DNA from 3 places in the Thermobacillus sp. genome. Region 2 is predicted to be linked to each of the others. Evidence: riboswitches for the same ligand, from Rfam matches in the RefSeq annotation. Region 2 holds a riboswitch; each other region holds the start of a gene.
What was found. Region 2 has a riboswitch for cyclic di-AMP ahead of C6W55_RS11230 (C40 family peptidase). Riboswitches for the same ligand answer to the same signal wherever they lie in the genome.
Positions count from the first base shown of each region.

Region 1: another riboswitch for cyclic di-AMP. It lies ahead of C6W55_RS02130 (resuscitation-promoting factor); the one in region 2 lies ahead of C6W55_RS11230 (C40 family peptidase).
Region 3: another riboswitch for cyclic di-AMP. It lies ahead of C6W55_RS03320 (KamA family radical SAM protein); the one in region 2 lies ahead of C6W55_RS11230 (C40 family peptidase).

Region 1 covers NZ_QEWA01000023.1:8,299-18,242, forward strand. The annotation lists gene rsmI (16S rRNA (cytidine(1402)-2'-O)-methyltransferase) at 1-472, shown strand, start outside; gene C6W55_RS02115 (AbrB/MazE/SpoVT family DNA-binding domain-containing protein) at 642-896, opposite strand; gene C6W55_RS02120 (HD domain-containing protein) at 1,169-2,461, shown strand; gene C6W55_RS02125 (TatD family hydrolase) at 2,496-3,275, shown strand; cyclic di-AMP (ydaO/yuaA leader) riboswitch at 3,444-3,643, shown strand; gene C6W55_RS02130 (resuscitation-promoting factor) at 3,984-5,129, shown strand; gene rnmV (ribonuclease M5) at 5,337-5,900, shown strand; gene rsmA (16S rRNA (adenine(1518)-N(6)/adenine(1519)-N(6))-dimethyltransferase RsmA) at 5,897-6,799, shown strand; gene yabG (sporulation peptidase YabG) at 6,859-7,776, shown strand; gene veg (biofilm formation stimulator Veg) at 7,921-8,196, shown strand; gene C6W55_RS02155 (small, acid-soluble spore protein, alpha/beta type) at 8,278-8,469, shown strand; gene ispE (4-(cytidine 5'-diphospho)-2-C-methyl-D-erythritol kinase) at 8,640-9,494, shown strand; gene purR (pur operon repressor) at 9,578-9,944, shown strand, end outside.
Region 2 covers NZ_QEWA01000040.1:36,410-46,353, forward strand. The annotation lists gene C6W55_RS11210 (MMPL family transporter) at 1-65, shown strand, start outside; gene C6W55_RS11215 (YwhD family protein) at 155-664, opposite strand; gene C6W55_RS11220 (M1 family metallopeptidase) at 776-2,794, shown strand; gene C6W55_RS11225 (hypothetical protein) at 2,811-3,635, shown strand; cyclic di-AMP (ydaO/yuaA leader) riboswitch at 3,863-4,016, shown strand; gene C6W55_RS11230 (C40 family peptidase) at 4,023-4,550, shown strand; gene C6W55_RS11235 (DEAD/DEAH box helicase) at 4,722-9,353, shown strand; gene C6W55_RS11240 (hypothetical protein) at 9,400-9,944, opposite strand, start outside.
Region 3 covers NZ_QEWA01000026.1:52,390-62,333, reverse strand. The annotation lists gene C6W55_RS03345 (glycoside hydrolase family 130 protein) at 1-748, opposite strand, end outside; gene C6W55_RS03340 (carbohydrate ABC transporter permease) at 792-1,667, opposite strand; gene C6W55_RS03335 (carbohydrate ABC transporter permease) at 1,684-2,673, opposite strand; gene C6W55_RS03330 (ABC transporter substrate-binding protein) at 2,752-4,098, opposite strand; gene C6W55_RS03325 (LacI family DNA-binding transcriptional regulator) at 4,390-5,415, shown strand; gene C6W55_RS03320 (KamA family radical SAM protein) at 5,627-6,844, opposite strand; cyclic di-AMP (ydaO/yuaA leader) riboswitch at 7,043-7,186, opposite strand; gene C6W55_RS03315 (VanW family protein) at 7,271-8,197, opposite strand; partial or broken gene C6W55_RS03310 (alanine dehydrogenase) at 8,280-8,954, opposite strand; partial or broken gene C6W55_RS18040 (hypothetical protein) at 8,974-9,036, opposite strand; gene C6W55_RS03305 (LacI family DNA-binding transcriptional regulator) at 9,278-9,944, opposite strand, start outside.

The DNA.
Region 1 (9,944 bases), on a different contig from region 2:
ATTCCCGCCCCGCGACCGCAAGGGGTTGCAGCAATTTCTGGACAGCCTGGAAGCGGAGCCGGGTACGCTCATTCTGTACGAATCGCCGCATCGCGTGCAGAAGACGCTCGCTGTGCTGGCCGAGCGGTGGGGAAGCCGCCGCATGGCGCTCGTGCGCGAACTGACGAAGCGCCACGAGGAAGCGGTGCGGGGCACGGTCGAAGGCGTGCGGGATTACGCCGCGGCGCATCCGCCGGCGGGCGAATGTTGCCTCGTCATCGAAGGGGCTGAGGCCGGCGAGGCGGCGGAGAGACAAGCCGGCGATTGGTGGGCGCAGATGACGCCCGCCGAACATGTCGCCCATTACGAGCGGCAGGGCATGGCGCGCAAGGAGGCAATGAAGCGGGCAGCGGCCGACCGCGGGCTGAAGAAGCGCGACATCTACGCGGCGCTCCTTGCCGAAGCGGACGGATCCGCAGAGGACAAGCCTTGAGGGCAAAAAAAAACCTTCCCGGCCGACAGTCCGGCGCGGGAAGGCAGCAAGGAGTATAAAAAAGGTTAGAATTATCGAGGTCGTTTCTGTTCTATTATAACCTATTTTTCGTAAAAGTGACACTTTTTTTTCACGAGTCTTTCACTGTGCCGTCCGCGGCCGGACGCCATCAGGAATTGGCGGGCACGGGCAGCTCGGAGATGCACTCGTGGCAGACGATCTTGCCCTTGAAGTACGTGACATTCTCGGCATTGCCGCAGAAAATGCAGGCGGGTTCATATTTCTTCAACATGATGCGTTCCCCGTCGACATAGATTTCAAGGGCGTCTTTCTCTCCGATGCCGAGGGTGCGGCGCAGTTCGATCGGAATAACGACACGGCCCAGTTCATCGACCTTGCGTACAATGCCTGTCGATTTCATCATAACGATTCTGCTCCTCTCAAGCGATTCAACATTATTCGACATAGTTCAACTTTTTCTGCTAATTATAGTACCAACCATTCCCATAATAGTCAACAGAAAATAACAGGAAATTCACGCCTCCATTTCATAGAAACAGCCAGCAAAATCGATGAAAATCCGGTTCAGGGGACGATATGGGGCGTTCTTCGGACATCAAGAAACGATTCGACACAGATCGACATTTTCGACAATTTTGTGAAGGATCTGTCGAATTTCGAAAGGGGTGACTGCGCGTGCACCACGAATTGCCCGAAGAGAAAGTGTTCAAAGATCCTGTTCACAAATCCATCTATGTCAAAGACCGGATTATCTGGAACCTCATCAACACGAAGGAATTTCAGCGGCTCCGCCGGATCCGCCAGCTCGGCACGTCCTACCTGACGTTCCACGGCGCCGAGCACAGCCGGTTCTCCCACTCCCTCGGCGTCTACGAAATTACGCGCCGGATCATCTCCCAGTTCGAGCGGCTCGGCGATTCGGACTGGCCGAAGGAAGAGCGGCTGACCGCGCTGTGCGCCTCCCTGCTGCATGATGTCGGGCACGGGCCGTTCTCGCATTCGATCGAGGCCGTGTTCGACACGCATCACGAGGAATGGACCTGCCGCCTTCTGCTCGAAGACACGGAATTGAACCGTGTGCTGCGCGATGTCTCCGACGATTTTCCGGAGCGGATCGTTTCGGTCATTCGCAAGACGCACGAGAAACCGATCGTCGTCAGCCTGGTCACCAGCCAGCTCGATGCCGACCGGATGGATTTTCTGCTGCGAGACGCGTACTATACCGGAACGCATTACGGCACGTTCGACATCGACAGGATTCTGCGCGTCATGCGTCCCCACAAGGGCCGGATTGTCGTCAAAGAGAGCGGGATGCATGCGGTCGAAGACTACCTGATGTCGCGGTACCAGATGTACTGGCAAGTTTATTTCCATCCCGTGACGCGCAGTTCGGAAATCGTGCTGCGGCAAATTTTCCGCCGGGCGAAGGAACTGTACCGCGGCGGCTGGCGCTTCGATTCCCTGCTCGAGCCGCTCAAACGGCTGTTCGACGGCGAAATGACCGCAGACGACTATTTCCGGCTGGACGAGCCTCTGGTCCAGACGCAGTTCATGATGTGGACGGACGAGAAGGACCCGCTGCTTGCGGACCTGTGCCGGCGGTTCCTCCACCGCAGACTGTATAAATATACAACGATGGACGAGCCGGACGAAGCGCTCCTGGACCGTGCGCGGCAGGCGCTTCTTGATGTCGGGCTGAATCCGTCCTATCATCTCGAAATTGATTACCCCTACGATCTACCGTATCATATATACCGTCCGGGCGGCGACAGCGGTCCCGGAGCGCAGCCGATACTGCTGCTCGGCGAACACGACGAGCTGACCGATATCGCGGATCGCTCCGAGATCGTCCGGTCGATCGCCGGCATACACAGGGGCAGACACCATCTTTATTACCCGGAAGACATGCTGCTGAAACACCGGGACCGATTGCCGTCCGACATCAGGCGGCTCATTGGCATGGCGTGAAGGCGGCCCGGGCATCCCGGAAGGAGATTTGGACATGTTGATCGATTCGCATGCGCATCTGGATTCCCATCGGTTCGACAACGATCGGGAAGATGTGATCCGGCGCGCCAGGGAAGCCGGCGTCGAACTGATCGTCAACATCGGCTTCAACCGCGAGACGATTCCGACGACGCTCGAGCTGACGGAGCGTCATTCGTTCATCTACGCGGCCATCGGCTGGCACCCGGTCGACAGCATCGACATGCGCGAGGGCGACCTGGAATGGATTGAATCGCTTGCGGCGCGCGAGAAGGTCGTTGCGATCGGCGAGATCGGCCTCGACTATCACTGGGACACATCGCCGAAGGAAGTGCAGCATCAGGTGTTCCGCGAGCAGATCCGGCTCGCGCGGCGGCTCGGCCTGCCGATCGTCATCCATAACCGGGACGCGCACGAAGATGTCGTGCGCCTGCTCAGGGAAGAGCGGGCCGAGGAAATCGGCGGCGTCATGCACTGCTTCTCGGGCAGCTGGGAGATCGCGAAGATGTGCCTGGACATGAACTTCTACATCTCGTTCGGCGGCCCCGTTACGTTCAAGAATGCGCGGGTGCCGAAAGAGGTGCTGGCCAAGGTGCCGCTTGACCGGCTCATGATCGAAACGGACTGCCCGTATTTGTCTCCGGAACCTTATCGTGGAAAACGAAACGAGCCCGCTTACGTGTCCCACGTCGCGGAGGCGGCCGCCCAAATTAAGGGAATAGACTTACAGGAACTGGTAAAAATAACCGGACAGAATACTCTGAATTGTTTCCGAATTCGAGATAAGTCGGTCTAAACCGTTGAAACAATGATTTTGCTCACAAAAAAAGTGGCATTACCCGCGAGAAAATCTCCGAAAATGCACTTTAAACCGAAAATAACGCGAAAATCGCATTTTGAACGTCCTTTACAACGCGCAACTCCAGGGGGTATGATGTCTCACAGAACTTTGCTGAAAGTTGAACATTTCCAGACGCTGAATCTCCCGGAGGACGGGAGAGCGGGGGAACCAGTCAGCGGCAATCGGACAACACAGGTTGCCGGCTCCGCTGAAACCTATTGGGGTGAATTGACCGGACGCGCGATTTGAAGCGGCGAAAGGTCATAGGGCGGCTCTCGGCCCGAACCCGTCAGCTAACTCCGCAGGCGCATTTGAGAGTGATCGTCTCGTGCTTTGACAGTCCGAAGTATTATTTATCCTCTTCGAAGCCACGATGGGATCCTCTGTCGGCGGCTTTATTTTTTGAATATTGCGGCAACCGGCGACATAGGTTTCTCCAGGAAGACGGACAGACGACGGGGCGTGATTCTGGAACGACAGCACGGATCCAAGCAAAACGGCTGGCGCCGTCCTCATTTGGAGGTGCGTCCGTTTTGCGGTGAAAGATAAGCCGATTATAAGCGTGCAGCTTATAAATGCTTATCTTTTGAAAACCAAAACGTTCGCGTCAATCGTATCATGCATCATCCTAAGGCGGCGAGCAATGTAAGGAGGACCGAAGACATGGGGAAGTTCCTTCCGGAATCCCATGGATCACGATCATCCGGCATGAACTTCGCAATGCGTTGGAAGCATGAGAACGTACGTCTGGTTCTTCTGAGCGCAATTCTTTCAATCGCCATGACTTTCATGCTGCTGGTGCTGCTCTACGGCACGGCCGACAAACAGGTGTCGGTCGTCGTGGACGGCGAGGAACGAATCGTCACGACGAAACAATGGGTTCTGGAAAAGCTGCTTGACGAGCTCGACATCGAAGTCGGGCCGAACGATGAGGTGTCGAAGCCGCTCAACGCGGCGATCCGGGACGGCGACCGGATTGTCATCAACCAGGCGGTGCCGGTCACGGTCGTCGCCGACGGCAAGGCGGTGGAGGTCTGGCCGACCCGCCATACGGTTCAGGCGGCCCTCAGCGAAGCGGGTATCGACCTGCGCGACGACGACAAGGTGTATCCATCGCCGGGCGCGCCACTCGAGCCGGACATGACGATTGAAGTGGTGCGCGTCGACAAGCACGTGGTACAAACCGAAGAGGTCGTTCCGTATGAGGTCGTCAAGAAGGACGACCCGAATCTGGAAAAAGGCAAAGAAAAGGTCATTCAACCCGGCAAGGAAGGCGTCATCATCAATCTTGTCGAGAAAACGTTCGAAAACGGCGTGTACGTAAATTCGCGGCTGCTGACGAAGACGGTGTCGGCGGAGAAGCAGGATCAGATCGTCGCCGTCGGCACGAAGAAGCCGGAGCCGAAAGCGGCCGTGCTGTCCGCCGAATCGGAGACGGCAACGAAGGTCACGCGCGAAGGCGTGACGTTCAAGGCGAAGAAAGTGCTCAAGAACGTGACGCTGACGGCGTATTCCGCCGGCTTCGAGTCGACGGGCAAGACCGAGGATCATCCCCAATACGGCATTACGGCTTCCGGCACGAAAGTGCAGGAAGGCCGGACGATCGCCGTCGACCCGGACGTCATTCCGCTCGGCTGGTGGGTGTACATCGAAGGCATCGGATTCCGGCGTGCGGAAGACAAGGGCAGCGCGGTCAAAGGGAAGAAGATCGACATTTACTACGACAGCGAAACGAAGGCGGAGCGCTTCGGCAAGAAGAAGGGCTACACCGTCTACGTGATCGGGCCGAACAAGCCGACGGCAAGCTGAGGCTGCGGCTGCCGCCGGCGTGCCCGTGATTCATCCTATGATTCATCACCGCAATTATGCTTGAGCGGCTGGAAACCTCTGTGCGGCATCCCCGCGGATGCCGCGCCGGGGTTTTCTTGTCGTTGCGGAGGCGCATAGCGGGGCGAAGCTGCGGCCATCATCATGAAGAGGACGAGCCGTTTACCGGGCTTGGGAAAGGAATGCGACATGATCCAGGAAATTATCGTCGTCGAAGGCAAGGACGACACCGCCGCCGTGAAGCGCGCGGTTGAGGCGGACACGATCGAGACGGGCGGCTCGGCAATCGGCGAGGAAGTGCTTCGCCGGATTGAACTGGCCGCAGCGCGCCGCGGCGTCATCATCTTCACCGACCCCGATCATGCGGGCGAACGGATCCGGCGGATCGTGGCGGACCGCGTGCCGGGCTGCAAGCATGCGTTCCTGCCGCAGGAGCAGGCGGAGCGGGGCGGCAAGTTCGGCGTCGAGCACGCGACGCCGGAAGCGATCCGGCAGGCGCTTGCCGCCGTTCGGACCGAGCGGCCGGCGGAAGAAGCCGGAGCGGATGTTGTCGAGTGGGATGACCTGATGGAGGCGGGGCTCATCGTCCACCCGGAAGCGGCTCAGCGGCGCCGGGAGCTCGGCAGACGGCTCGGCATCGGCTATGCGAACGGCAAGCAGTTTTTCCGCCGCTGCCGGATGCTCCGCATCACGAAGCGGGAGCTGGCCGAAGCGCTTGCCGCCATGGACGGCGGAGAGGGGGAAGCAGGATGATGACGGACGGCATGCGAATGAGCCGGCCCGCGGGAGACATCGGCACGCCGAAGCGGACGCGCGAAATCATCGCGCGATACGGCTTCACGTTCCGCAAGGCACTCGGGCAAAATTTTCTCGTCGACGCGAATGTGCTGCGCAAAATCGTGGATGCGGCCGAGCTTGGACCGTCGAAGGGCGCGCTTGAGATCGGTCCGGGCATCGGGGCGCTGACCGAGCAGCTCGCCATGGCCGCGGGCAAGGTGGCGGCGATCGAGCTGGACCGGCGGCTCATCCCGATTCTGGAGGAACTGTTCGCGCCTTGCGCCAACGTGGAGATCGTGCACGGCGACGCACTGAAGCTCGATCTGAAGCAGCTGATTGCCGAACGGTTCGCCGGTCTGGAACGCGTCAGCGTCGTCGCCAATCTGCCGTACTACGTAACGACGCCGATCCTCATGAAACTGCTGGAGGACCGGCTGCCGCTTGAACATATTGTCGTGATGGTGCAGAAGGAAGTGGCCGAACGCATGACGGCGCCGCCCGGAGGCAAGGAATACGGCAGCCTCAGCGTCGCGGTCCGCTATTTCGCGGAGCCGGAGGTCGTGTGCACCGTGCCGCGCACCGTCTTCGTGCCGCCGCCGAACGTCGACTCGGCCGTCGTGCGCCTCACCTTGCGCGCCCGGCCGCCCGTGGACGTCACGGACGAAGCGATGTTCTTCCGCGTCGTGCACGCGGCGTTCGCCCAGCGCCGGAAGACGCTGGCGAACAACCTGACCGCGCTGCTCGGCAAGGAGCGGCGCCAGGAAGCTGCCGCGCTGCCGGCGTCCTGCGGCATCGACCCCGGCCGGCGGGGCGAGACGCTGTCGCTCGAAGAATTCGCGGCGCTTGCCAACAAGCTGGCCGAACATCCGGCATAACTGGCTGAACACCAGACGGGCCGCCCTTCCATAGGATAGACGGAAGAGGTGATCAGCCCATGAAGCAAGGGGATTACGTCGTGCGAAAATCGTACGGCGGCGACATCCTGTTCCGCATTGAAGCCATCGTCCGGCAGACGGCCATTCTGAAGGGTGTCGACTACCGGCTGCTGGCCGACGCTCCGCTCTCCGATCTTGTCGTCGTCCGGCAGCCCGAAACGAGCAGCGCCGCCGTGGCGGCGAAAATCAAAGAGCACGAATCGCTGCGGCGCTTCCGGCGCCAGGAGGGGGAGGCGGAAAGCTTCCGCTCCGACACGGAGTCCGTGGACGATGCGGAAGCATACCGCCAGGAGACCGCGAACCCGCCGGGCGGGTATTTCGAGATGCCCGGCCGTGTCCTGCATCTCGACGGGGACGGCGCATATCTGCGCAAAAGCATGGCGCTGTACGCCCAGATGAATGTGCCCGCCGACTGCATCCACTGCCACGAATCGGTCATGCCGGAGGTGATCGGCCGGCTTCTGCCGCAGGTGCGGCCCGACATCGTCGTGATCACGGGACACGACGGCGTCCTCAAGAACCGGCCCTACGCCAGTCTCCGCCCGCTCAGCAGCTACAAGAACTCCGTCCATTTCGTGCAGGCCGTCCGCGCCGCCCGCGCCTATGAACCGAACAAGGACAACCTGATCATCGTCGCCGGCGCTTGCCAGTCGCACTTCGAAGCTTTGCTCATGGCCGGGGCCAACTTCGCCAGCTCGCCGCGGCGGGTGATGATCCACGCCCTCGACCCGGTCGTCGTGGCGATCAAGGCGAGCCGCACGCCGTTCCGCGAGCCGATCCATCTGACCGAAGCGATCCGCGGCACGATATGCGGAGCGGAAGGGATGGGCGGCGTCGAGACGTTCGGCAAGCGCCGGCTCGGAACGCCGCGTCCGGGGTGGAATGCGAAGAAGATCGTCCCGGCTTACGGTGCATAAAATCATGTCGGATTGCGGACATTCAAAAAAAAGGGATAATAGACTGTTGACAACCGATTTATGGTGTTGCTATAATATTTTCTTCATTTGACACTGCCGCTTCTTTTCATGTATAATGGACAAGGAAAGAGGTGGTAGTGGACGATGGCGAAGAATGCGCTGCTCGAAATCCGACGCAGTCTGGAAGCGCACGTCGGTTCCAGAGTCTGCCTGCGAGCCAACGGTGGACGCCGCAAGACGATCGAGCGGACCGGCGTGTTGGAAGAGACCTACCCTTCTGTTTTTATCGTGAAGCTTGACCAGGAACAACATGCTTTCAAACGCGTGTCTTACAGCTATGCCGATATTTTGACGGAGACCGTCGAGGTGACCGTCGTCAGCGACGAAGGACAGGTGCGGATCGCTTACATGCAGCATTGACGCACCGCCGCATGATCCGCCCGGACCGGGGCATACTATCCTTCATCACAACGCGGATTCGCGCGGAAGGAGGACCCCGTCATGGGCCGCAGAAGGCGAGGCGCGATGTCGCAGCAGCTCAAGGAAGAACTGGCGAAGGAACTCGGATTCTACGGTACCGTCGCCAAGGAAGGCTGGGGCGGCATCCGGGCGAAAGATGCGGGCAACATGGTCAAACGGGCGATTCAGCTTGCGGAACAGGCGCTGGCGAATCGCGGCAACCGACCGTCGTGACGAATATCGGACAAAACTGAGCGGCCTGCAGGCGCGATGAGCGCCGCGCGGGCCGCTTTTCGCATTTGCGCCCGCCGACAGGACCGGCCGTTTTTCGCATTTGGCGGAAACCGATGCTATAATTGGGAAGGACTCAAGGACGAGCGGGTGCGACGAACGGTGGTGAATGCGTGAAAATTTACGAGAAAGCGCCGGCCAAGATCAATCTGCTGCTCGACGTGCTGGGCAAGCGGGAAGACGGCTATCACGAAATCGAAATGGTCATGACGATGGTCGACCTGGCCGATCGGCTCGAAATGGAGGAATTGCCCCGGGATGCGATCGTGCTGTCAAGCCAGGCCGGATACATCCCGCTGGACGAGAAAAATCTGGCGTTCCAGGCGGCGAGATTGATCAAGGACCGGTACGGCGTGAAGAAAGGCGTCTACATCCATCTGGACAAACACATTCCGGCGGCTGCGGGACTGGCCGGCGGCAGCAGCGACGCGGCGGCCGCGCTCCGCGGGCTGAACCGGCTCTGGCAGCTGAATCTGTCCGACGCCGAGCTCCTCGAGCTGGCAGCCGAGCTCGGCTCCGACGTGCCGTATTGCGTGCGCGGCGGCACCGCGATTGCGCGCGGGCGGGGCGAGAAGCTCGAACAGCTGCCGAGTCCGCCGCAATGCTGGGTCATTCTGGCGAAACCGCAGCTCAACGTGTCGACGGCTGACGTGTACGGGCAGTTTCGGCTGGAGAAGGTGAAGCAGCATCCGTCGCTCGAACGGATGGTCAAAGCGATCAAGGCCGGCTCGTTCCGCGACATGTGCGCCGAGCTCGGCAACGTGCTCGAGACGGTGACGCTCGAGCGCCATCCCGAAGTGCGCCGGCTGAAGGAGATCATGCAGCGGCTCGGGGCGGACGGCGTGCTGATGTCGGGGAGCGGCCCCACGGTGTTCGGCCTGGTGGCGAAGGAAGCGAAGGTGCCGCGCATTTACAACGGACTCCGCGGGTTCTGCAAGGACGTGTTTGTGGCAAGAATGCTGACATAAGCTCAAGCGGTCACTTGCAAAAAACCGTATGAAAATGATATAGTGACTATATATCATTCGGATTTCATACGGGGGTGCAGGCCGTGAAGAAGTTGAAGCGAAGCGCCAGGCTGGTCGAAATGACACAATACTTGTTGGCACGCCCCCACACGTTAATTTCGCTGACAGCATTTGCGGACCGTTATCAATCGGCGAAATCATCGATCAGCGAAGATCTGGCCATCATCAAGGAAGTTTTCGAAGAAGAAGGCATCGGGCAACTGCACACATTGGCCGGCGCCGCCGGCGGTGTCAAGTATATTCCGACCGTCAGGAAAGAGGCCGCGCTTGCGGTCATCCGCGAGATCTGCCGCCAGCTGGAGCAGCCGGAACGGGTGCTCGCCGGCGGCTATCTGTACATGACGGACATGATCGGCCAGCCGGCGATCATGGGCGAGGTCGGGCGCATGT
Region 2 (9,944 bases):
ACACGTTCCTCATCCGGGGATTCCTGCTGCCGTCACTGATCGTGCTGTTCGAGAAGGACAAATAAGAAGAGGCCGACCGGGAACTGTTGCCCCGGTCGGCCTCCTTTCAATATCGTGCAATAATGCACCCTGTCCGAAACGACACCGCTGCCAGTCACACATCCAGCGCCTGCTTGAGCTCCTCCGGCGAACGCTCCCACCATTCCGCGTTGTGGCGGATCAGCAGGTCTTTCAGCGCCTTTTTCTCCTCCGCCGACAATTCGTCCAGCATGAACCTGCGCTTGATCGCGTAATCCAGCCGGTTCACGTGGTCGGCGAGAATCTTCCACCCGCGCCGCGCTTCCGAATCGATCAGCATCTCGCAGGCGGTCGCGCCCGCGTAGTACGCTCCCTCACCGCTCCGGTCGACCGCGACCCAGACGACCCACACCTTCCGGCCGTTCGGCACATCTTCCTTGTTCGGGCTGAACTTGATGCCGCGTTCCACCCTGCTCTTCGCATGCATGGCGCCGATGTCGATATAGGCTTCGCCGCCGTCGATGATGACGGAGGACACATCGTTCAGATTGATGCTCCCCGCGCCGAATCCTTTATGCGTCTGCGTGCTGACGACATTGAACGCCAGCGTGCGCTTCTTCTGCGAACCGCTGTCTTGCTGTTCCACGAAAAATGTCCCCGCCTTCCTTGCTGGGTTTGTCAATCATTTTAGCTAATAATCCGCCCGTAGCCAACATATACATGCCGTAGATGCTTGTCAACGGGAGGTAATCGGTCCATGCAGCTCAACGCCCGCACCCGAATCGCCCTGATCGCGGCGGCTGCCGTGCTCGCGCTCGCTTTGTTCGGACAAGAGTTCCGCACCGCCTGGCTCTCCCAATATACGTACGCGTCGGCCATCTCATCCGGCGATCCCAAGACTGCGAAGCCGGCTCCCGGGGCAGCGGCCGCGCCGCCTTCGGCTTCCGCTCCGGAGACGGTGCAGAGACCGAAGCCGGCCGCGCTCGCGAGGCGCGTCGTCGAGTATCACATCGACGTCCGGCTGGACGCCGAGGCGAAGACGCTGCATGGCGAGCAGACCGTCACATGGACCAACCCCGGCGCGAAAACGGTATCCGAACTTTATTTTCACCTGTATCCGAACGCCTTCGAGAGCCCGCAGACCACGTTCATGCGCGAGTCCGGCGGCCGGCTCCGGAACGACCGGGCGGTGCCGGAGAGCGTCGGCGGCATCACGCTCCGCTCCATCATCGCCGAGGACGGCGAGAACCTGCTGCCCCGGCTGCAGTACGTCAGCCCGGACGACGGCAACCCGAACGACCGGACGCTGGCGAGACTGCGCCTTTCGCAGCCGGTGCCGCCCGGCGGCAGCGTGACGCTGCGCATGCAGTTCGACGTGAAGCTGCCGCGCGTGTTCGCCCGCATGGGCTATGCCGGTGATTTCGTCATGGCCGGCCAATGGTTTCCGAAGATCGCCGTCTACGAGACGAAGGGGACGCGCGGCCGGAAACAGGAAGGCTGGAACGCGCACCAGTATCACGGCAATTCCGAGTTCTACAGCGACTTCGGCATCTTCAGCGTCAAGATCCGCGTGCCGGAGAACTACAAGACGGCGGCCACCGGATTCCTCGCGGAAACGCCGAAGATCGAAAGCGGCATGAAAACGTACCATTACTACGCCGACGATGTGCACGATTTCGCCTGGGCGGCTTCGCCGGATTTCATTTACAGCGAGGAATCGTATTCCGCGAAAGGCATCCCCGGCGTACGGATCAAGCTGTACCTCGATCCGCTGCACGCCCATCTGCGGGAGCGCTACATGCACGCCGCCAAATCGTCCCTGGCGAAATACGCGGAATGGTACGGCGCCTATCCCTACTCCACCCTGTCCATCGTCGTGCCGCCGAAGGGCGCGGGCGGCGCGGGCGGCATGGAATATCCGACGCTGATCACCGCGGCGTCCGCCGAGGAAGAAAACCCGGGCTTCGAGCTGGAACGGACCGTCGTGCACGAGGTCGGCCACCAATACTGGTACGGCATGGTCGCCACGAACGAGTTCGAAGAAGCCTGGCTGGACGAAGGGTTCACCTCCTACGCCGAGGACAAGGTGATGGACGCCATCTACGGCATCTCGCCAAACTTGCCGGTCGAGGCGGTATACCTGACCGATCCGGCGCCGCTGGACCAGCTCTCCTGGAAATACCGCAGCCACGAGCATTACGCCGAGAACGTCTATCTCCGGGCGAAACTGGTGCTGCTCGGCATCGAACGGAGGGCGGGAGAACGGAAAATGCGCGCCATCATGCGGACGTATTTCCAGACCTACAAGTTCAAGCACCCGTCATCCCGCGACTTCCAGCGCATCGTCGAAAAAGTGACCGGCACCGACTGGGACGACTACTTCGGCGCGTTCGTGTACGGTGGAGAGGCGGCCGACGTGGCGATCGAATCGGTCCGGACTGCGCCTTCGGAATCGAACGGATCGCGGCAATATGAATCGGTCGTCACCCTGTCCCGCACCGGCGCCTATACCGGCCCCATCGCCGTCTTGCTGCAGTTCGCCGACGGGTCGGTCTCGACGCATGTCTGGGACAGCGACAGCGCCAGGACCGAGATCCGGGTCACCCGTCCGCATCCGGTCGTCTGGGCGGCGGCGGACCCGAACCGGACGAACCTGCTCGACAACCGGCTGTACAACAACTTCATGAAAGCCGAGCTGCCGCGGACGACACGGAATCGCTGGAATCTCGGCGCCGCGAAGCTGCTGGAAACGATCATCGCCCGGTTCGGATGGTAATGGGAGGAGGACCGCCATGAAAACCTATGTGATCAACGGATGGAACCGCACCGTGCGGCACGCCGGCATCATCGTCCTCCTGTTCGTCTATCAGTTTCTGTGGGGATTCTTCCTCTACCGGGCGATCGACGGCGTGCTGGTCCCGCTCCTGAAGCGGTACCCGGATCCATTGGCCGCCAAGGGGGCCGTGGAGCTCTTCCTTGTCGAAGCGCAGTTCCGGATCATGAAGACCGATCTGCTCGTTCCCTACGGCCTGGCGCTGGCCGGTCTGCTCGCCGTCCGCATGCTGCTCACGCCGTTCATCAACGCCGGACTGTTCCACTCGCTGCAGCATGCGACGAAGGAGCGCGGCACCACGTTTTTCGCCGGCATCCGGGCCGCCTGGAAGCGCATCGCCCTCATCTACGCCGCCGAACTCGCCCTGATCCTCGCGCCGCTCGCCTGGCTGCTGCCGCTTGCGCGCCGCGCGTTCTTCGACAGCGCCGGATGGGGCGACCTGCTGTGGGCGGTGCTGCCCGCCGCGGCCGCCTGGCTGGGGTGGTGCCTGCTCATCCGCCTGGTCTCGCTCGGCATGCAGTTCGGAGCGGCGGCGGGTGACGGGATGCTGCCGTCGCTGTCCGTCACGATCCGCAGCCTGCCGATGGCCGCCGCCGCGGCGCTCACGGTATGGGCGATCGGCGCCGCGACCGGTCTCGTCTCCACCGCCGTGTCGATGATCTGGGCCGGGCTGTTCGCGCTCATTCTGCACCAGGCCCAGCAATTTTTCCGCACCTGGTTCAAAGTATGGACCTTCGCCGCGCAATATGAAGCGTGGCAATCGAAACGGCAGCCGGCCGCTTGACTGCCGGTCCGGCCCCGCAGCGGCCCGCCGCAAACCGAAGCCGACATATCCGGACACTAGCCCGGACATGTCGGCTTTTTCTTTTTCCATTCACCTTTTCATGAGAAAAATTCGCCTTTTTATGTGGGGGGGTTGGTGTTTTATGAGAGAATTTTCGTGTTTTTATGAGAGGATTCTCATTTTAATTTGGAAGGATTTCACGAGCGGAAAGCGAATTCGTAGGACCGTTGTGAAAAATGCCGAATTCCCGTCGAACGGGAAGCGGGGGAACCAATCCGGGTGAACGGACTCTGCGCTGCCGGGCGGCATGCGCCGGAAGAGTCCCAGGGAGCCTTCGACCGAACCCCACAGCTAACCTCGCAGGCATCGGAAGGAGTTCTCGCATACGTGAAACGACTGGCGGTATCCGTCACGGCGCTGCTTGCCATTGTATTTGCTTTCACGACGGCTGGCGCCTCTGCCGGATCGAAGATGGACGCAGTAATCGATGAATTGCTCGGCACTCCGTACAAGTACGGCGGCACCACGACCAAAGGATTTGATTGTTCCGGTTTTACCGCTTATGTATTTGCGAAGTTCGGCATCGAACTGCCGCACAACTCCGCTTCCATGGCGAAGAAAGGCGTGGAAGTGGCGAAAGAGGATCTCCGCGAAGGCGACCTCGTCTTCTTCAACACGAGCGGCAACGGCATCTCCCACGTCGGCATCTATGTCGGCGACGGCAAGTTCGCCCACGCCTCCACGTCGAAAGGCGTCGTTATTACCGCGCTGTCGGACAAGTATTACGCGAAGCGGTATGTCACCGCGCGCCGCATCCTGAGCGACAGCGCCTACGAGAAGATCGCCGTCGAGCAGCCGGCTGTGCAGGAGCAAGCAGAGAAAGCCGCAGGCGCGGCTGAAGGTACGGAAGCTTAACCGTAAACCGGGCGGAACGGTCCGGCAAGCATCAGAACCCGCAGGGTCTCCCCGAGAGCCCGGCGGGTTCTTGCGTTTTGCCCGGACACGCCGGATTGTGTGCGAATGCCGGATTGGTTATGCTGGGAATACGGAATGTTTTTCCTGCAACGATGCAAGGAGGCGAAGGGCATGACGGATTTCGGCGGGCAGCCGCTGCCGCCGGAGCTGGAGGGGTTCCATCCGGTTCTCGCGCAATGGTTCTTCCGTTCCTTCGGAGAACCGACTCCCGTGCAGCGGGAGGCTTGGGACGCCATCCGCACGGGACATCACGCGCTGATTGCCGCGCCGACCGGTTCCGGGAAGACGCTGGCGGCGCTCCTGCCCTGCCTCGATCATTGCATCCGGACGAAGACCGGGCCGGGCGCCGGTTCCGGCGTGAAAGTCGTCTATATCACGCCGCTGAAAGCCCTGAACAATGACATTCATCACCACATTGCCGAATTCGCCGAGGCGATCGACCGGCTGGCCGCGGAATCCGGACAACCCTGGCCCGGCCTGCGCGCGGCCGTCCGCACCGGCGACACGACCGGGGCGCAGCGCGCCGCGATGCTGCGGCGGCCGCCGGACGTGCTCGTGACGACGCCGGAGTCGCTGTATATCCTGCTTCTGTCGGAGAAGGGCCGGCGGATGCTGCGGACGACGGAGAAAGTGATCGTCGACGAGATCCACGATCTGGCCGCGGACAAGCGCGGCGCGCATCTGTCGCTGACGCTCGAACGGCTCGCTGACCTCTGCCCGGCGCGGATCCAGCGGATCGGCGTGTCGGCGACGCAGAAGCCGCTTGCGCGCGTCGCCCGCTTCCTCGCCGGCTGGGAAGAGCCCCGGGAGGCGCTGCCCGTGCCGGGAGACGGCGGCCGGTCCGCCGCGCCGGCTGATGCGGGCGCGGCCGAAGAATTTGCGCACCCGTACGGATACCGGCCGCGGCCCGTCAAGATCGTGGAGAGCCGGATGGAGCGGAAGATCGAGCTGACGGTGACGCTTCCCGGGCAGCCGCCGGGCAGCCGGAAGATTGAACTCGTCTGGAAGCCGATCGTCGAGCGCCTGATGCAGCTGATGGAAGGCGCCCGATCCGTCATCATCTTCGTGAACAGCCGGCGGCTGGCCGAACGGCTGACGCTTCACCTGAACGACCATGCCGGGTTCGAGATGTCGATGTCGCATCACGGCAGCGTCAGCCGCGAGCGCCGGCTGGAGATCGAGAAGCGGCTGAAATCGGGCGATCTGCGCGTCATCGTCGCCACCTCGTCGCTGGAGCTGGGCATCGACGTCGGTCATGTCGACCTCGTGATCCAGCTCGATTCGCCGCTCTCCGCGGCGGCCGGCATCCAGCGGTTCGGCAGGGCGGGCCATGCCGTCGGCGGTGTAAGCCGCGGGGCGATCGTCGCGCGCACCCGCGAACAGCTGCCCGAGATCGCCGTGCTTACCCGGCGGATCATCGAGCGCGACATCGAGCCGATCGAGCCGCCCCGGGATCCGCTTGACGTGCTGTCGCAGCACGTCGTCGCGATGGCGGCCGCATCGCCGGACGCGCTCGCCGTGAACGAGCTGCATCGGCTCATCATCCGCAGCGACAGCTTCCGGTCGTTCCCGCCGGAGCGGCTGCACGCCGCGCTGCTCGTGCTCGGCGGACGATATCCGTTCGTGCGGCCGCTGATCGAATACGACAGCCTGACCGGCCGCATCTCCCGGCGGGGAAGCAGCGCCATGGCCGCGCTGACCGGCGCGGGCACGATTCCGCAGAGTTCCGGCTACCCGGTCCACCATGCGGAGACCCGCGTCCGCCTCGGCGAGCTGGACGAAGAGTATATCGAGGAGAGCCGGGTCGGCGACGTCTTCCAGCTGGGCACCAGCTCGTGGCGTATCCAGAGCATCCGGCAGGACCGGGTCTATGCGGTGGAAGCGGGCAACCGGTACAGCGAAATCCCGTTCTGGCGGAACGAGGGCCCCGGGCGTTCCTACGAGCTGGGACAGGCCGTCGGCCGGCTGTGGGCCGAACTTGAACGGCGGCTGACGGCTGGCGGTGGAGCGGCGGGGAGCGCTGTCGAAACGGCGGAACATGTCGATGGAGCGGCAGCGCGTGAAGCCGTCAACCCTTCGGAGGGTCAGGCGGCGGACTTCGGCGGGCCGGATGATGGTTCCGGGACGGGCGGCCAGGCGGCCGCCGATGCGGAGACCATCGACTGGCTGTCCCGCAGCTTCCATCTGGACGGCGGGGCGGCATCCGGCCTTGCGGCGCTCGTCCGCTCCCAGCACGCGCACGGCGGCGTGCCGACCGACAAGCGGCTGCTCGTCGAGTATTACCGCGACGTGACGGGGCGCTGGCACGTCGTCATGCACAACCACTGGGGCAAGCGCGTCAACCGCACCTGGCTGCTGGCGATCCGGCATGTGCTGGAACAAGCGATGCGGCAGCAGGTGTACGCCCATGCCCGGGACGGCGGAATCGAGCTTGTGCTGCCGGAATGGGGACCGGCCTGGCTTGACGCCGTGCGGCAAGTGACGCCTGACAATGTGGAGCGGCTGCTGAGGGAAGCCATTGCCGGCTCCCCCCTCTTCGCCGTCTCGTTCCGGCGCATTGCGGAGACGTCGCTGCTCTTGCAGCGCAGCTTCCGGCGCACGCCGATGTGGCAGAAACGCATCCGCAGCGAAGAACTGCTCCGGGAGGCGCTGCCGTATGCCGAGCAGTTCCCCTATCTGCACGAAGCGATGCGCTGCACGCTTCACGACGAGCTGGACCTCCCGAACCTTCTGGATGCGCTGCGCTCCCTCGCCGACGGCACCATCCGCATCGTCATGCGCGAGACCGCGCATCCTTCGCCGCTGGCGTCGGCATTCGTGTCCGATTACGCGATGAAGCAATTGTACGAAGGCGACCAGCTCAGCGGCGATTTGCAGTTGCAGCTCATCGAAATCAACAAGCGGCTTGCGGGCGAACTGTTCGGCGAGGAAGCGCTGCGCCGCGCCGTGCGGCCGGAAGCGATCGAGGAAGAGCGGCGGCGGCTCGCCGAACCGGGGCCGGGCGGTCCGCCCGCGGATCCGGACGGGCTGTACGCGCTGCTCAAGCGGCGGGGCGACAGCTCGGCCGACGAGCTGGCCGCTTGGGCCGGCGGCCGGACGGCGGAGTGGCTCCGGGCGCTCGAACGGGATGGCCGGATTGCGCCGCTGGAATTCGGCGGCATTGTGCGCTGGATCTGCGCGGACGAACGCGACCTGTACCGCGAGTTTCCCGCGACTCCCGCATCCATCGCCTTCGTGGCCGGGCGCTGGACGGAGCAGGTGCTCTCCTTCACGATGGCGGATCTGATCGGCCGCTATCCGCAGCTGTCGCCGGTGCAGGCGCGCGCCGTCATCGACGAGCTGCTGCTGCAGGAGCGGATCGAACCGTCGCCGATCGCGGGCGATGATGAAGGCGAGGCATGGATGAGCAGCCGGATCGCCTCCCGCATCCTCCGCCGTTCCGTGCGGGAAGCGCGCAGGGAGGCCGAGCCGCTCGAGCCGGAAAGGTGGCTGCTGGAGGCTGCCGCGCTCCAGTACGCGCTGCCGGGCGCGCGGCTCGCCGGCGAGAGCGGCCTGCTGGCGGTGATCGGCCGGCTGCAGGGGCTGTTCCTGCCGCTCGAACTGTGGGAGACCGTCATCTTCCCCTCCCGGCTGACCGCTTACCGCGGCGAACTGCTCGACGCGCTCTGCGCAAGCGGGGAAGTCATCTGGACGGCGCGCAGGGAATCCGGCGCCGACCAGGTCCAGGTCGCGTTCTTCCTTGCCGAATCACGGGAACTCTACGTTCCGGTTCTGCGGGAAAGCGCCGGCCGGCCGGTCAAGCACCCGGAACTGCTCGATCGGCTCCGGGATGGCGGCGCCGCCTTCCTGACGAAGCTGGCCCGGGAGTTCGACCGGCTGCCGTCCGAGCTGCTGTCCGATCTGCTGGATCTCGTCCGGGACGGGCATGTGTCGAACGATCAATTCGCCCCGCTGCGTCTCGCATTGACGGCGAAGCCGGCAAAAACGGCGAAGACCGCGCAGACAGGCGCTGCCCGCGGACTGCCCCGGACCGGCTCCGGACACGGCCGCTGGTATGCGCTCTCCGATCTGCTGCAGGATGCGGATGCGCCGCAAGCCGATGTGCCGCAAGAGACGTCCGTCATGGCCTGGACGCGCCATCTGCTCGACGGGTTCGGCGTGCTCGCGAAAGAAACGGCCGACCACTGGTCGCCCTTCGGGTGGGATGTGCTGCTGCCCGTTCTCCGGCAGTTGGAGACCATGGGCATCGTCACGCGCGGCATGTTCGTCCGCGGCGTGCAGACGATGCAATTCGTCTCCCGTGAACGGGTCGCGTCGCTTCGCCGGCCGCCCGTCGAAACCGGAGCCGAAGACGACGTGACGGTGCTGGCCGCGCCCGATCCCGCCAATCCGTTCGGGCTGCTTGCGCCGTGGCCGCAGCGGCCGGGCGCCGCCTTCGCGCGCCGCAGCGGCAACTTCCTCGTGCTGCGCGGCGGCGAATGGCTGCTGTGGATCGAAGGATACGGGAGGAGCGTATCCACGATGCGGGCGCCGGAAGACATCGGCGAAGATGCGCTGGCGGACACGATGCGCCGCGCGTTCCGCACGATCATGCAAATGACGAAGCGCAGCAAAATCCGGATCGCCTCCCTGAACGGCGAACCGGCCGCCGAATCGCCGGAGGCCGCCTCCTTGCTGCAATCCGTCGGAGCGGAGCGCGACGCCCGCGCGATGACGGTCTGGCTGAGCTCGCTCGGCCGATGAACAAGCAAGGGATCCCCGCGCAGGGGATCCCTTCTTCATTTCCGCATCACGGCAGCGCCCGGCTGGCCGGAGCCTCGCCAAACAATTCACTGACTCTGCGAATCCATTCGTCCACATAATCGACGTGCGTCGCCCACTCGGCCATGATGACCGTCTCGCCGGGCTTCAGCTCCATGTCCAGCATTTCCCGATCCAGTTTGCCGTTCTTCATGCTGTAGATGACGATCTTCCGGTCTGTCAGGATGACCGCCATATTGCGCGCCGGGGACGTCACGGCATCGACGGCGGCGGGCTGCACGGCGCGGATGTCATCCCAATACAATGCCAGTTCGTTGTGGGCGACGATCACGGAGCCGATGGCATAGGGCAGTTCCCGCGGGATGGTATTTTCCATCCGTTTGCCGGCGCCTTCATCGCGCCCGACCGCGATCCAGCGGCCCGCCTTGCGCGCGAGCGTCCATTCGTCGATGCCGCCCAGACGTTCCGGCATATCGGTCTCGGCTACGCCGAGCCTGCCGTCCGTCTGTACGGCCGGAACCATATGCCGCTCGGCGTCGGATGCAATCAATCTGACATTCCGGGGCTGGGAAA
Region 3 (9,944 bases), on a different contig from region 2:
CGCTCTCGGAAATGCCCATGAGAAACCGATGATTGCCCCAATGGATGAGGTCCGGCGATTCCGCGATCCACATCTCGGGCTTGCCGATGCCTTCGGGAACCGGACGGTGCACCATCATGTACTTCCCGTTGATTTTTTCGGGGAACAACACAACGTCCTTGTTCGTCGGCGCAAGAATCGTCCCTTCCCGTGTGAACGACCGGAAATCGCGGGTCGACAGCAGGCCGACGGCCACCCCTTTCTCGGAAACGGCGCTGTAGGTGACAAGAAAGCGGTCGTCGATTTTCGTGATGCGCGGATCTTCGATCCCCCACGTCTCCAGCGGTCCCGCCGGAACGACGCTCGGCCGCTCGTCAATCGTGAACCGCTCGCCGTCCCGGCTTCTCGCCACCCGGAGATGCGACAGCGTCGTCAGCCAGATCGTTTCGCCGCGCCGGTTCTTCACGACGCGCCGATCGCTGAAATCCAGATCCGGATCGTTTCGATCCAGCTCCACGATGCATACCGACGACTCTCCGAAACCGCTCGCATCCGCGCGCAGCACCGGCACGGTCACCTTGCCGGGATCCGTCTGGCGCGGCCGTTCCGCCACGCGCAGGAGCAGCACAATCTCATCGCCGCATTCCGCCACGCCGGCATTGAAAGCGCCGAGCACCTCCCAGTCCGGAAAAGACGGCTTCACATCGGCCGGCGTAATCAGCGGATTCAGCGGCGAACGCCGAACGCCGATTTGCGGTTTCACTCTCACCAGTTTCTCCTCCCATCCATTCCAAACCGGATCTATATTTCATTTAATCTTTAAGTCCCGTAAAGGTGATACCTTCGATGAAGTAACGCTGCGCGACGAAGAACAGCAGCACGACCGGCAGCGCGATGATGATGGACATGGCCATCAGATAGTTCCATTGCGGCGCCTCGTTCACCCCGCCCATGAAGAAGTACATCCCGACGTTCATCGTGTACAGCTTCATGTCGGTCAGGTAGATGAGCGGGCCGAGAAAATCGTTCCAATACCCGCGGAACGCGAAGATGGCGACCGCGAGCAGCGCAGGCCGGATCTGCGGCAGCATGATCAGGAAGAACGTCTGCAGCGTATTCGCCCCGTCGATCTCGGCCGCGTCGTCCAGCTCCCGCGGAATCGTCAGGAAGAACTGGCGCAGCAGGAAAATGTAGAACGGTCCCCACGCCGTCCACGCCCGCAGCACGAGCGGATCGAACTCGCCCACCAGTCCGAAGTGCTGCCAGATCAGGAACGTCGGAATGAGCGTCACGTGAAACGGCAGCATCATCGTCGCCAGCAGAATGAGAAAGATCAGATCGCTGCCGGGAAAACGGAACCGCGCGAACCCGTACGCGACGATCGTGGCGCTCGCCAGCTCCGCCGTAATGCCGAGCACGACGACGAAGATCGTGTTCCCGAGGTAGCGGTTGAACGGCATCGCCGTCCACGCCTCCGCGAAGTTGCGCCACTGCGGCGGATCCGGTATCCACTGCGGCGGCCAGGCGAAAATGTCGCCTTCCTGCTGCAGCGCGGTCGACAGCATCCAGAAGAACGGCACGAGAATGACCGCCGCCAGCAACGTCACAATGATATAAATGAGCGCCCGCTTGATCGCATTCATCCGCCTGGTGCCCAATCCTCCACCTGCCGCCAAGCTTCTCGCCATGATCGTAAGTCCCTCCTTATCGCTTCATGTCCGACTCGTAGTGGACCCAGGCCGGGGACGAGCGGAACACGAGCAGCGTAAGAACCAGAATGATCAAGAAGAGCACCCAGGCGATCGCGGAAGCTTCGCCCATGTGCATCTGGGTGAAGCCCCGCTCATAGACGAGCTGGTTCATGAACTTGCCGGCCGCGGTCGACGGACGAACGAACATCGCGATCGTAAAAATTTGCAGCGCGCCGATCATCCCCATGACGATCTGCAGCAGAATAACCGGCGAGATCTGCGGCACCGTAATATGCAGGAACTTCCGGAAGCCGCTTGCCCCGTCGATCTCGGCCGCCTCGTACAGGGAGCGCGGCACCCCTTGCAAGCCCGCGAGGAAGACGACGGTGTTCGTGCCGAAGATGCCCCAGACGCTCATGATGATGAAGGCCGGCAGAATGAAGTCCGGATCACCGAACCAGTTCGGCTTGCCCATGCCGAAGAGCTTGAAGAACGGCGACAGGATGTAGTTCAGAATGCCGGACTCGCTGTTGAACATCCACCGCCACAGGAGCGCCACCGCCACTTCCGGCAGCACCGCGGGCAGGAAATAGATCGTCCGGAACGTGCCGATGCCCTTGATCCGGTTATTGAGCAGCATCGCGATGAGCAGCGCGCCGATAACCCCGATCGGAAGCGAGAACAGGGCATAGAGCAGCGTAATCCGGACCGAGGGCCAGAATTCGATGTCCAGCGTGAACAATTTGATGTAGTTGTCCAGCCCGACCCATTCCGTCTTCCCGAAGATCGACGATTTCGTGAAGCTCAGGTACAGCGAATCGCCGAGCGGGTACAGGGTGAAAATGAGAAATCCGACGATCCACGGCGAGACGAGCGCCAGCCCCATCGCCTGCTTCTTCTTCCATCCAAACCACCGGAACAGGTGATAGATCAGGAAAGCGATCACGGCCAGCGCGACCGGCACGAGCAGCCAGCGGAACAGCGTCGCCAGATGATTCTCCACTGCCGCTTCCTCCTTTCCGTTCATCACGGACTTCGAGCAAACAAAGGAGGCAGCGGACTGCCTCCTTCGCAAGATGCGTTATTGCAGCGCGTTGTCGAGCAACGGTTTCACCTTCGGAATGAGATCGTCCGGACGTGCGCCCGCGTTGATGATCGGGTCCATGAGCTGCGTCCAGAAAATGTTGTCCCAGTCCGGGTACTTTTCCGAATAGCGATACGGTCTTGCATATTCCATCGACGCGATGATCGCTTCAAGCGAATGCGCCTTGTCCGGATGCAGTTCTTTGAGCGTTTCGAGATCAGCCAGCGATTTGCGCGGCGGCATGATCTTCCAGTGGTGAATCGCATCGGTCAGATCCAGGAGCGCCTGGAATGCGGCGTCCGGATTTTTCGTCTTCGCGTTGATGCCCATGCCGAGAATGTCGCCGAACGTAACGTGCGTGCCGCCCGGACCCGCCGGCACCATGAACGCCTGCACGTTCTCGACGGTCGAGTCGAGATTGTCGGCGGCGCCGCCCATGAACATCGCGACCTGACCGTTGCGGAACATCTGGTCGAACCCGCGGTCGCGGATGATGCTTTGCGACGGAACGAGCGGACCTTGCACGAGGTCGGCGTAGAAGTTCAGCGCCTCTTTCGCCTCCGGCGTATCGATCGGCGACGACTTCATGTCTTCCGTGATGACTTCCCCGCCGTTCTGCCAGATGAACATTTGCGCCGGCGGCCAGCCGTTCAGCGTAAAGCCCCATTGCACCGTGTTGTTCGCATCAAAGCCTTCTTCGTCCGCACGCTTGCCGTTCGCATCCTTCGTCAGCTTCTTGGCCGCCTGGATGAAATCATCCCACGTCCAGCTTTCATCCGGATAGTCGAGCCCCGCTTCGTCGAACAGCGCCTTGTTGACATACATCATGACGGGCTGCTGCAGCCAGGGCAGACCGTAGATCTTGCCGTCATGCGTGAATGGCCCCAGAGACGCTTCATAGTAATCGTTCGTGTCGGCCGCCGGATGCGAAGCGCTTGCAAGCCGGTCGGTGATGTCGAGCATGACGCCGCCCGCGGCGAATTGCGCGGCGCGCTGCGCGCTGACCCAGAACAGATCGGGGCCGGAGTCGCCCGACAGCTGCGTGATCATGCGCGTATCGTATTCCGCCGGGTTGGAATCCTGCACGATTTCGTACGTGGTCGACTTGGCGTTCAGATCGTCGAGGATGGCCTGCAGTTCCTTCGCCTCATCGGCGCCCGCCCACGTCGCCAGCCGGATTTGCACCTTCCGGGCCGGTTCGCCGCCCGAATTGTTGCCGGACGAGCCGTTGTTCGCTGCGTTTCCGCCGTTCCCGCCGTTGTCGTTCTTGCCTCCCCCGCAAGCGGACAACACAAGCGCAATGACCAGGAGAACCGACACCAGCATGGATAACCTCTTCTTCATTGACACTGCCCCCTAGCTCCATGTTGGGAAACATGACTTGAACGATGACAACAATAACATTACAAAAATTATAAGTTTAATTTTGTAACGTTATTATCCTCGTTACAAACACATTATGCGTCAGGATGACAACACTGTCAACAATCTGAATCATCGAATTTCAAGCTCGGTTTAGTCTTGTTTTTTCGCAATTTCGTTTACTTTTACTGCATGATAATGTATATTGATTTTGTAACGTTACAAAAATGAAATTGCTTCGGCATCCGTTTGCCGCTGAAAGGGTTTGTCTTGATGGCCAAAAAGAAAATTGTCATGCAGGATATCGCAGACCGTCTCAATCTGTCCAAAAACTCGGTGTCGCAGGCGCTCTCCGGCAAGGACGGCGTCAGCGAAGAAACCCGGAGAAAAATCATCCAGACCGCCCTCGAGATGGGGTATCGCTATACACCGAAGAAATCGTCGGAAAACAAGCACAAGCAGGTGCGGACGATCGGACTTATCGCGTCCGAGTTCGCTTTCTCGATGAAAAATTTCTTCGGCGAGATCTATCTCGCCATCGAGCGCGAGGCGCAGCGCCACGGGATCAGCCTGCGGATCCAGTCGATCACGCCGGAAGCCCGCGATCAGCTGGTGCTGCCGGCATTCATCGAGCATCAGGACGTGGACGGTCTGCTTATTCTCTCTCATATCAGCACTGATTATGTGAACCACGTGCTCGTCAAGGGCATTCCGACCGTGCTCATTGACCATCATCATCCGCTGATCGAGGCCGACGCCGTCCTGACCAACAACCGTTTCGGCGCATACACGGCAGTCCGGCATCTGCTTGAACTGGGACACCGGAGCATCGGCATTCTCGGCAACATCGACGCCTCGCCGAGCTACCAGGAACGATGGGAAGGCTATCTGCTCGCCATGCGGGAGTACGGCATCGAGCCGCCCCAGGCGCACATGCTGGTCCATGTCACGGAGGAAGGCGGGAAGATCGAAGAAGCACTTCGCGCCGTCCGCGAGAAGCCGAGCGCCTGGTTCTGCATGAACGACGGCTTCGCGTTCTTCGCTTGCTCCGTGTTGCGGAACATGGGGTGCGCCATCCCGGACGACGTCTCCGTCTGCGGTTTCGACAACAGCGATTTCTCGCAGATCGGCGTCCCGAAGATCACGACGATGAACATCGATCTCGACTTGTTTGCGAAGGAAGCGTTCGCCCAATTGTTGCGCCGCATTGAGCGGCCGGATGACGCGTACCGCGAAATTCTGCTGCCGACGCGGCTGGTGAAGCGGGAATCGACAGGGGCGTACGTCGGACAGACCTGACGCGGACGGCTGCGATCAAGGATGCTCCCCTCAAGGCAGACACCTGAAAGAACAATTATCGGGGCTGCTTGAGGGGAGTTTTTTCTATGGGGAGTAAGAAAATGGACTCCGCAATTCGCGGAGTCCAGACTTTTCATGATTGCTATTTTCACTGTCTGCTTGACCGGGAGCGGCTCAACACATGTCCCGAATCGGCCGTTTTCATCTGCGCTCAACTCGGTTCAGCCACTTCGACCCGCTGGACGGCATCGGCCGTCCGACCCCGCTTGACGCGTTTCACAGGGACCGGCGGAAGCTCATTGACGGAGACGACCTTGTCGGTCTTCTTCCCGGGTTTCTTCCAATATTTCTCGCTGCCGGGCAGATCGTCGAACCACGCCGCGTCCGGGGGGCAGTCGAGCACCATGAACTTGCCGTATTCCCCGTCGCGGGACTGGTGGTATTTCAGGTACGCCTTCCCGTTCTCGATGGCCAGAATTTCAATCTTGCCGGACGTATGGCTCATCGACAGGCGCACCCTTTTGCCCAGACCGGATGTTCGCGCTTTCGCTTCTTCCACCAGCCGATACACCCGTTCCAGCGGCAGCACGAAGTCGCTGTTGCCCGCCACCGGCCGGTTGACGAAGAAGTAGTACGGCGTCACGCCCGCCCAGGACAGCTTGTCGAGCAGTTCGGCGAGCACCTCGGCGTTGTCGTTGATTCCCTTCAGAATCGGCGTCTGATTGACGACGATCGCGCCCGCCTGGTGCAGCGCGTCGAACCCCCGCTTCGCCTCGGGCGTAATCTCGCGCGGGTGATTGACATGCGCCATGACATAGATGCGCTTCTCGGGCGTCGAGTGTTCCCGGATCAGTTCGAGCAGATCCGGATCTTCATAGATGCGCATCGGATTGAAGACCGGCAGCTTCGAGCCGAGCCGGATGATCTTCACGTGCGGTATCGAACGCAGCCGTTCGATGATGGCCCTGAGCCGCGGTGTGCCGAGCATGAGGCTGTCGCCGCCCGTCAGCAGCACGTTGTTGATTTCGGGATGCGCCGCGATATAGTCCAGACCCGGCGACACGTCGGTCACCGCTTCCTTCACGTCGTTGCGGAACAGCCGCTTCCGGAAGCAATACCGGCAATAGGCGCCGCACACTTCGGAGACGATCAGCAATGCCGTCGTCTTGTATTTGTGCTGGCAGCCGGGCACGACGTAGTTCGTGTCCTCGTCCGACGCGTCCCACCGCCCGTACTCCTTCAGCTCGCCCGTATTCGGGATGACCAGCTTGCGGATCGGATCGTCCGGGTCGTTCCAATCAATCAGATTCAGATAATAATCGTTCACGCGGAAGACGAATTTCTCCGTGATCGGCTTGAGCTGCTCCCGTTCCGCTTCGGGAAGCATCGTGATTTTCGAAATGTCGGTAATGTATCTCACCTTCGCCATTTTACGCCTCTCCTTTCGTTTGCCTCTTCAGGGATTTGTAACAATGGCAATGTTGATATAACCTCCTTCCTCTCCGGATTAGAAACCAGCCGAGCCAATTTAAAAAAATCATTGCGGATAAGGCCTGAAGAAAGAAAAAAGACCCGTGAGGGGTCTGTGGCATAACATGCCGATCATGCACGCCATAAGCTTCGTTCAATTCAGACCCATCTCCCGCTGACGAGGTTAGCTGACGGGCTCGGGTCGATGGTCCCCTACGTCCGGCCGGCGGACGATTCGCCCCAATTGACTGGTTCCCCCGCTTCCCGGACATTGCCACCGGGAATTAAGCGTGTTTTTAGGATAACGGATTTGGCCCGATCTGTCAAAAAACAACGGACCGCCCCGGGACAGAGACGCGCATCCGCACGTCCGCGGACGGGACGGTCAGCCCGCATCCGGGTGCAGCGCGTCGCGCACCTCCTCGATTTGCCCGCGCTGTATGCCCGGCACTTTCCGCGGATGATGGCGGACCGATTCGGTCGAATACAGGACGACGCGCATCGTGCCGCGGGCGGCGTACGCCCGGATCAGCACCGGCTGATTGAGCGTGTTGCGGAAAGCGAAATCCGGCCCGTACCAGCTCACCGTCGCGTCCCGGCCGGGCGGCACATAGGCGACATGGCGGCTGTGGGCATACCGCTCAACGATCTCGAGTCCCGCGTTGTCCACCGCGTTGAACAGCGTCGACGACACCTGGCAGATGCCGCCGCCCACCCCTTCGGACAATTCGCCGCGCACGATGACGGGCGCCTGCCGGTAGCCCCGCTCCACCGTCCGCTTGCCAATCGTCCGGTTGAAGGAGAACGTCTCCCCGGGAAAGACGACCGTGCTGTCGAGCGCCGCGGAAGCCAGCTCGATGTTGTGGGACCGGTTCCGGTTCCTCGGGTTGTAATAGGTGACGTATCGGCCGATCACTTTCTCGTTCAGCCCGGCGAGCAATGCGCTGTCGACCTTCGCCGGCACCTGCCGCGCGGGCGGCTCCATGTCCGCCTCTCCGCTTCCGTAGAAATACGCGTAGAACTGCGACTCGAACGCTTCCCTGTCCAGCTTGCGCCCCGGCTGCTCCGGCCGAATCGTTCCGTTCGCGGCGAATTTCGCGTTGCGCGCCGGAACGTCCACTTTCGCCGCCAGACCGTCAGCCAACCGGTCGAGCCTGGCGGGATCGACAAAACCGGTGCCGGGCAGCGCGAACTCGCCGCGATGGATCCGGATCGTCTCGCCGGGAAGCCGGATCGTCAGCGCGCCGTCCGCCCCGTCCGGCAAGTCCGGCGAGAGGAGCGCGATCAGACCGGCCAGCATCATCCATTTCAACAGCACACACCTCCTGCATGACCGGATGCCGGCATTCCGGCTTATTCTGACCCGTGCCGGTATCCTTCATGCATGGCGCGGATTATTCCCTGCCGCCGGCGTTCAGCAGCGTCTCGACCGGCACATACGGCAAGCCGACCGCCTTCGCGACCGCTTCGTTGGTTACGGCCCCGCAGGCGGTGTTTATGCCGCGGGCGAGCGCCGGGTCGGACGCGGCCGCCTGCCGGATGCCGGGACCCGCGATCTTCATCGCGTAGGGCAGCGTGACGTTCTCAAGCGCCATCGTCGAGGTGCGCGGCACCGCGCCCGGCATGTTGGCGACGGCGTAATGCACGACCCCGTGCTTTACATAGGTGGGATTGTCGTGCGTCGTCACGCGGTCGATCGTCTCGATCGATCCGCCCTGATCGACGGCCACGTCGACGATGACCGACCCCGGCTGCATCCGTTTCACCATCGCCTCGCTGACGAGCTTCGGCGCCTTCGCGCCGGGGATGAGCACGGCTCCGATGAGCAGATCGGCCCGCTCGACGGCCCGCTCCAGCTCGACCGGATGCGACATGATCGTCGTCACCTGGCCCTCGAACAGATCGTCCAGCTCGCGAAGCCGGCGCGGGTTAATGTCCAGGATGGTGACGCGCGCCCCCGAGCCGAGCGCACGCTTCGCCGCATTCGTGCCGACGATGCCGCCGCCGATGATGACGACTTCGGCGGGCGCCACGCCCGGCACGCCGCCGAGCAGGATGCCCTTGCCGCCGCGTCAAGGCACTGACGCCCGCGGGCGTAAGCGCCACCCGGTTTTCGTTGTTCTTGACTTCCTTCGGCACGCCGATCCGCATCCGCCGAGCCTCCTTCCCGTCCTTACAGCCCGTTGTCCGCGGCCGCATCACGCTCCGCGTTCACTGTCAGCATATTCGGACGTCCGCCGTGTTGTCCGCATGCAGCGGCATCCAACTCTAGCATGCCCCGGGCATGCGCCGGTCATGAAGCGCGGATGCAGCCGGCGCATCGAACCGAAGCTGCGGAACGAACGAAAGAAGCCTTCGCGCTTTCATGAGCGCGAAGGCTTCCTTTGTTGCATCAGTTTTGTCGAACCGGGGCCGGCCCCGTGCTGGCGCGCACGATGAGCTCGGCGGGCATCTTGCGGTAGCGCGGCACCTGCCGCCCTTCCAGCATGTCGATCAGCGTGGCGGCCGCAATGTAGCCCATCTGGTATTTGTCCTGATTGACCGTCGTCAGGGCGGGCGTGCAATATTGCGCTGCGACGATGTTGTCGAAGCCGATGATGGAGATGTCCTCCGGCACCCGCTTGCCCAGCGCGCGGATCGCCTGCAGCGCCCCGAGCGCCATCAGGTCACTCGCGCAGAAGATCGCCGTCAACTCCGGGCACGACGTCAGCAGCCGGTAAGCCGCATCTTTGCCGCCGTCTTCGCTGAACCCGCCGTCTTCGACGTACCGATCCGCGAACGGGATGCCGTGCCGCCCAAGCGCCTGCCTGTAGCCGTCGAGCCGCTGGATGCTGACGGCCGCCTGGGCATGCCCGTTGATCATGCCGATATGGCGGTGGCCGCGTTCGATCAGATGCGTGACCGCCTCCATCGCGCCCTGCACGTTGTCGGTCATCACATAGCCGATGTTCTTCTTCCGCTCAATCGGGATATCGATCAGCACGCAGGGAATGGAGGCGTGCAGCATTTCTTCCAGATACGGATCATCCAGCCGCATGCCCATCATGATGACGCCGTCG